Regions from separate parts of the Micromonospora sp. NBRC 110037 genome, predicted to be linked through region 2. Evidence: riboswitches for the same ligand, from Rfam matches in the RefSeq annotation. Region 2 holds a riboswitch; the other holds the start of a gene.
What was found. A riboswitch is a leader RNA that binds a small molecule or an ion and turns the genes downstream of it on or off. The one in region 2 is predicted to bind cyclic di-AMP.
Positions count from the first base shown of each region.

Region 1: another riboswitch for cyclic di-AMP. It lies ahead of A4R25_RS22615 (NlpC/P60 family protein); the one in region 2 lies ahead of A4R25_RS17890 (C39 family peptidase).

Region 1 covers NZ_BBVA01000008.1:94,261-97,608, forward strand. Annotated here, with positions in the region: gene A4R25_RS22605 (pyridoxamine 5'-phosphate oxidase family protein) at 1-271, opposite strand, end outside; gene dcd (dCTP deaminase) at 350-928, shown strand; gene A4R25_RS22615 (NlpC/P60 family protein) at 993-2,024, opposite strand; cyclic di-AMP (ydaO/yuaA leader) riboswitch at 2,038-2,175, opposite strand; gene A4R25_RS22620 (N-acetylmuramoyl-L-alanine amidase) at 2,414-3,348, shown strand, end outside.
Region 2 covers NZ_BBVA01000005.1:350,339-353,686, forward strand. Annotated here, with positions in the region: gene A4R25_RS17875 (acyltransferase) at 1-113, shown strand, start outside; gene A4R25_RS17880 (hypothetical protein) at 194-526, shown strand; gene A4R25_RS17885 (hypothetical protein) at 666-1,430, shown strand; cyclic di-AMP (ydaO/yuaA leader) riboswitch at 1,731-1,871, shown strand; gene A4R25_RS17890 (C39 family peptidase) at 2,078-2,911, shown strand; gene A4R25_RS17895 (alpha/beta fold hydrolase) at 3,157-3,348, shown strand, end outside.

The DNA of each region.
Region 1 (3,348 bases), on a different contig from region 2:
CGACGTACGCCTCGTCGTCGCTCTCCTCGGGCGGGAACGAGTGCAGCGCGTAGCGGCCGTCGCGTTCGAGGTCGCGGCGCTTCGGCGAGTCGATGACGAAGCACCATAGGCCGTCGTCGGTGAACACCGGGGAGACCGGGTGGACGCGGGGGCCGCCGTCGGCGCGGACCGTGGCGAGGTAGCCGAAGCCCGGCCCGTACTGCTGCATCAGGAGGCGGATCTCGCCGGCGAGGCGGGGCTCGTCGGCGGCGAATTCGGACCAGGAAGCCATGCGGACATCCTATCGAACACGTGTACGAAGAAGTAGTGCGACACGCAGGTCACCCATACCGGTCGCTATGGTGTTCCGATGCTGCTCTCCGACCGCGACCTGATCTCCGAGATCAAGGCCGGCACGCTCGCGCTGGAGCCCTTCGAGCCCACGCTGGTGCAGCCGTCGAGCATCGACGTACGCCTGGACCGGCTCTTCCGGGTCTTCAACAACCACCTCTACACACACATCGACCCGTCGGTCCAGCAGGACGACCTCACCTCGATGGTGGAGGTGCCCGAGGGCCAGCCGTTCGTGCTGCACCCGGGCGAGTTCGTGCTCGCCTCCACGCTTGAGGTGATCTCGCTGGGCGACCAGCTCGCGGGCCGGCTCGAGGGCAAGTCGAGCCTGGGGCGGCTGGGGCTGCTGACCCACTCGACAGCCGGCTTCATCGACCCCGGCTTCTCCGGCCACGTCACGCTGGAGCTGTCGAACGTGGCGAACCTGCCGATCACGCTCTGGCCCGGCATGAAGATCGGCCAGCTCTGCATCTTCCGGCTCTCCTCGCCGGCCGAGCACCCGTACGGCTCGGCCGTCTACGGCTCGCGTTACCAGGGGCAGCGCGGCCCGACGCCGAGCCGGTCCTGGCAGAGCTGGCGCACCTGGCCGACGCGCTGACGCCGCCCGCAGTTGTTAAGAAGGGCCCCCTCCTCTACCGGAGGCGTTAAGAGGGGGCCCTTCCTTACACGCGGCCGTAGCTGTTGATGTCGCCGTCGTCGACCCGCTTCATCGTGATGGGCTTGCCGGACTGGGAGGCGTGCACCACCCAGCCGTCGCCCACGTACATCGCCACGTGGTGCAGGTCGCTGTAGTAGAAGACGAGGTCGCCGGCGCGCAGCTCGGCCCGGCTGATGCGCTTCGTCACGCCGTGCTGCTGGCGTGCGCTGTGCGGCAGTGAGACGCCGCCCTTGGCCCAGGCCGCCATGGTGAGGCCCGAGCAGTCGAAGTGGTCCGGGCCGGCGGCGCCCCAGACGTAGATCTTGCCGATCTGGGCGCAGGCGAACTTCACCGCCGCTCCGGCCGGGCCGGCGGGATAGCCGGCCGGGCAGGGCGCCGGGCGCAGCGGGCCGCCGCCGCCCTTGCCGTACACCTTGAGCCGCAGCTTCTCCAGCTTGGCGATCTCGGCGTCGATCTGCTTCTTCTTCGCCGCGAGCTGGGCCTCGGTGCGCGCCAGGCCGGCGATCATCTCGTCCAGCGGCTTCTTCTTCGCCGCCAGCTCGTCGCGCAGCGCGGCGACCGAGCGCACCTGCTCGTGCTGGCGGTGCGCGAAGCGGTCGAGCAGCTCCAGGCCGTCGACCAGGTCACCGGGTGAGCGGCTGCCGAGCAGCGCGTTGACCGTGGAGAGGTTGTCGGCCTTGTAGGCGTCGGCGGCGAGGCCGCCGACCTGGCCGAGCGCGGCGTCCACCCGGGCTTGCAGGGGTGCGATCTGCCGGCCGAGCGCGTCGGCCTGCCTGCGCCGCGCGGCGAGCTGCTCGCGTACGTCGTTGACCTGCTCGATGACCGGTTCGAGCTTGTTCCAGTCGCGGTCGATCTGGGCCTCGATCTCGGCGACCGAGGGTTCGGCGTGTGCCGCAGTGGCGCCGCCGGTCAGTACGACGGCGGTGCCGACCAGTGCGGCGAGGGCGGTGGTGAAGCGGGACCAGCGGGAACGCGGCGCGACGCTGGACCGGTCGACCGACCGGTTCGACGACGGCCGCGGGGCATGGAGTGCCACCGGGCGTCCGTACTCCTTCTTCCGTACCGCCTACCGGGTTAGCTGACGGATTCGGGCGGGAAGGGAGCCGCCCTACCGCAGCAGTGCTGCGGATTCACCCCAGGTACCTGGTTCCCCGGCTCGCCCGGAGGCGACTCGGCGGTGTCGGACCGTCACCGACCGGGTTGGACGATGAGACGTGCGGCCGACGATTCACCAGAGTAGGGACCACCGTTATCGATCCGCAACTTCCAGCGCCGTGACACTCCGTACGCAATCCAGCGCCACACCGCGCACGGAGGTGAAATTTTCTTTCACGACTGATTACTTACTGGAAAGGTATTGACCATCGCGGGTGTGCGGAGTGAGGGTGGAAACGCAGTGACCCCCATCCCTGTCCAGGAGGTTCGATGCACCTCTCCGCCCCGCCGTCGGGCAGACGGATACTGCTCGCCGCCGCCGTGGCCACGGCCACCGCGCTGGCGACCACCGGCCCGGTTACCGCCGCGCCGGACACGTCCGCGCCCGCGAGCGACCGGCAACAACAATACGCCGCCGCCGCGGCCGAGTACGGCGTGCCCCAGAACGTGCTGCTCGGTGTCTCCTATCTGGAGTCCCGCTGGGACACCCACCCGGGTCAGCCCAGCACCAGCGGCGGCTACGGCCCGATGCACCTGACCGACGCCGCGCACATCCTCGCCACGCCGGGCAGCGCCCACGTCGACGAGGACGAGGACCCGCGCGGCGACGACTCCCGGCCGCTGAAGCTCGACCCGGCCACCGCCGCCGCGCCGACGCGGGAGACGCCGCTGCCGAGCGCCTCGCTCCAGACGCTCGACGCGGCCGCCGCGCTCACCGGGCTGGACGCGGGGACGCTGCGCACCGACCCGGCCGCGAACATCCGCGGCGGCGCGGCGCTGCTGTCGTCGTACCAGAAGGCTCTGGGCGGGCCGGTCGGCGCCGGCACCGACCCGGCGGCCTGGTACGCCGCGGTGGCCCGCTACTCCGGCGCGGACACCGCCGACGCGGCGGCGGCCTTCGCCGACGAGGTCTACGACCAGCTCGGCCAGGGCGCCACCCGGACCACCGACGACGGCCAGCGGGTCACGCTCGCCGCCACCGCCGCGAAGCCGGACCGCTCCCGGCTGGCCCGCCTCGGCCTGCGCACCGCGCAGCGGCCGGACGGACTGGAGTGCCCGGTCCGGCTGGCCTGCGAGTGGATTCCCGCGCCCTACGAGCAGCTCAGCGACGACCCGGGCGACTACGGCAACCACGACCTGGCTGACCGGCCGAAGCAGCAGAAGATCGAGTACATCGTCATCCACGACACCGAGGGCTACTTCGG
Region 2 (3,348 bases):
CCGTGCCGGCTCCGCGCGGGCCCGCCGAGGGCGCGGCCGCCGACTGCGGCGCGCGGTCCGTCTCCGGTCCGGCCGAGGACATCGAGTACGCCGGGCGGCGTAGCCCGGACTGACACGCGCACACGACGGCCGGTCGGTCCGCGACACGCCGTGCGGCGGTGCGTCACTGGGGGTTCGGCGGTAATTTGTACCCGTGCTTCCGATCGCGCTCACCTGCCCCGTGTGGTGGGTGGCGCGCTGGACCGCCCGGATGCTCGCCAGTCTCGCCGTGGTCGTCGCCTGTTCGTTCGGCGCGGCCACGCTGCCGGCCGCCGCCGCCCCGGCCGCGCCAGCCGGCCCGGCGTACGTGAGCACGCCGACCGCCCCGCGACCGGAATCCGACCGCGCCGCCGAGCGGCAGGCCCGTCCCGACGGCGCACCCGCGCCCGCCGCACGGGCCACCGACACGCTCCCGAACGACCCGCAGCCGGTCCCGGCCGGCCGGATCACCGCGCCGGTCGGCCTGCGGGCCCCGCCCGCCCGCTGATCCGCCCACGGGCCGCGCCCGTCACCGCACCCACCGAACGTCATCCCGCACCCGCCCTTCGCCGGCCCGGCGCCCCCGCGCCGCGCCCCGACCGGCCGTGCGGAGTCTCCCGCCAGGTTCTTCCCGTGAGGTGCCGACCATGTCGCAGACCGCTCTCTACCACTTCCTCACCGCGGTCCCCGAGGCCGCCGCCATCTGGTCCTTCCTGATGCTGCTCGCGTTCGGCCTGCTCGCCGCGCTGGTGGCCCGGCCCGAGCGCGACGGCGTCGCCGAGGTAGCCGCCGATCCGGTGGACCAGGACGCCGCGCGCCGCGACGACCTCGTCCGGTACGCCGAGGAGGTGGCGGTGGCCGCCGCCGGGGCCGCCCAGACGGCCCGTCGCCGCCGGGAACGGTGGCTGGCCGCGCAGGACGAGGCGGAACGCGCCTGGACCGCGTACGACGAGGCGGACAGCGCCGCCCGCCGCCTGGCCGGGGCCGCCGCGCTGGCCGCCCCGCGCACCCCGCGCACCCCGGCGGAGTACGCGGCCCGGGAGCGCTGGCTGCACCACGCCGCCATGACGGCGCACTGGCGCGGCGACCTGTCCGCCCGGCAACTCGCCGACGTGCTGGCGCGCCGCAACGGGTGGGACCCGCGCCGGCACCCGGCCGAGCAGGAGATCGTGCTGGCCCGGGCCGTACGGGACCGGCGCCGGACCGGCTGGGAGAGCGCCGCCGAGCGGGAGCGGCAGGCGTGGCGGGACGCCGAACTGGCCGCCGAGGCCGCCCGTACGCTCGCCGCCGAGGCGTACGCGGCCACCCTGGCGGTGCGGCCCGCCCCGGTGTCCCGCGGCGTGGCGACGATCCCCCTGCCGGTCGGCGCGTCCGTCCGCAACGCCCGCTGGCGTCCGGCCCGGGTCGGCTGAGGCGACCGAATTGTTACCCGGAATGTGGTGAGCCGGCTCACCCCCGGCGCCGAAACGGGCGTGGAGCGCAGAACAGGCCAATGAGCCGCGCCATTGCCGGTCACGCGCCCGCCGTCTGTCCCCTTTTCGCCTCCCGGGCGCCGTCACCACCGCTTGTCCCATTGAGTGAAGTGAGTAACCGGCTGTTCCGAAATCCGTTACCGGGGATCATGTTTACGCAGGTGGGAGCGCTTGGCAGGGGCAGTACCCGCCGGTAGTGTCGGCGCGTCCGGTGCGGTACCCGATCGCAGAAGGCGACGCCGCGCCGACCCGCCTAATCGTGTCATCACGAACCGGGGAACCATGAGCACCATCGGGGTGAATCCGCGGCCACTGCCGCGGTAGGGCGTACTTCCCGCCCGAATCCGTCAGCTAACCCGGTCGGCGGCCACGGAAGGAGTCCCATCCTCGTGCCCACCCCTCGATCGTCCCCCCGCCTCCACGGCTCCGCGGTACCCGCGCTCGCCTGACGCGACCGGCAAACCGCCCCTGGGCGCCCGGCATCGCGGGCGTACCCGTTCCCCCGGCCCATCCGGCCTGCCAGCACGTGTGAACCCCGCCACGTGCCGGGCCGGCGTGTGCCGATCACGCCCCCCGTGGAGGATTTCGTGAAGCACCACCTGAAGCGTCAGCTGCGGCGGATCGCCACCGAACGCCCGTACCAGATCATCGCCGGATCGGCCGCGGCGCTCGTGCTGGCCGCCGGCGCCGGCACCGCCCTCGCCGCCGGTGAGGACGCCCCGGTCCAGCAGGAGAACACCGCCTCGGTCGCCGAACTCGGCGCACGGCTCGGCGAGCCCGCCAGCCGCAGCGAGGCGCGTATCGGCGTCCCGCCGGCGTCGCCGAGCGCCGAGCCCAGCAAGTCGCCCAGCGCCTCCCCGTCGGCGAAGAAGGCCGCGGCGGACCCGGACGTCACCAAGGCCGCGCCGAAGCCGCCGTCGAGCAAGACGCTGGACTACGACTACCAGGCGCAGATCAACTACTACTACTGCGGCCCGGCCGCCGTGCGCAACGCGCTCAGCGCCACCGGCATCGAGCGCAGCCAGGACGCCCTCGCCGGCCCGCTCGGCACCACCGAGATGGGCACCAACTCGGCCGAGGACACCACGCGCGTGCTCAACCAGCAGGTCAAGGGCAACCCGTACCGGACCCGGATGATTCCCGGCTCGGCCAGCCCGGCCCAGATGGACCGGCTCCAGGCCGACGTGGTCGAGGCGATCAGCAACGGCCGGGGGGTCGTCGCGAACGTCGCCGGCACCGCCACCGACACCAACGGCGGCTGGCACTCGTTCCCCGGCGGCCACTACGTCGCGGTGATCGGCTACAAGGACGACGGCCGGACCGTCCGGATCGCCGACTCGGCCGACCCGTCGCTGCCGTCGTACTGGCTCACCACGATCGACCTGGCGCACTGGATCGCCAGCCGCGGCTACTCCGCCTGACCGCCCCGCACCCTGCGAAGGCCGGCACCCCGTCCCGGGGCGCCGGCCTTCCCCGTCCCCGCCCGCCCCTCGCCCGCCGCCCTCTCGGCGCGCCGATCTTGGACTTGTGGCGCCTGGTATGCCCGGCTCGCCCCGCTATGGGAGGCACCACAACTCCAAGATCGGCGGCGAGGGCGAGGGCGGGCGGTTTGGGCGGGGCGGGTTCGGTCTCGCGTGTCCGGGGCGGGCGGTGGCAGACTGCGCCAATGGGCGATGCGACGGGGGACCGGCACCTGATTCTCCTGCACGGCATGGGCGCCACCGGCGAGGTGTGGCTGCCCTGGGCGCCACTGCTGGAGCGCCGCTGGCCCGGGCGCTGGCTCGCCCCCGACCTGGCCGGCCACGGCTGGTCGCCGCCGCTCGACGGCTACTCGTTCGACGCCCTGGCCCAGCGCGTC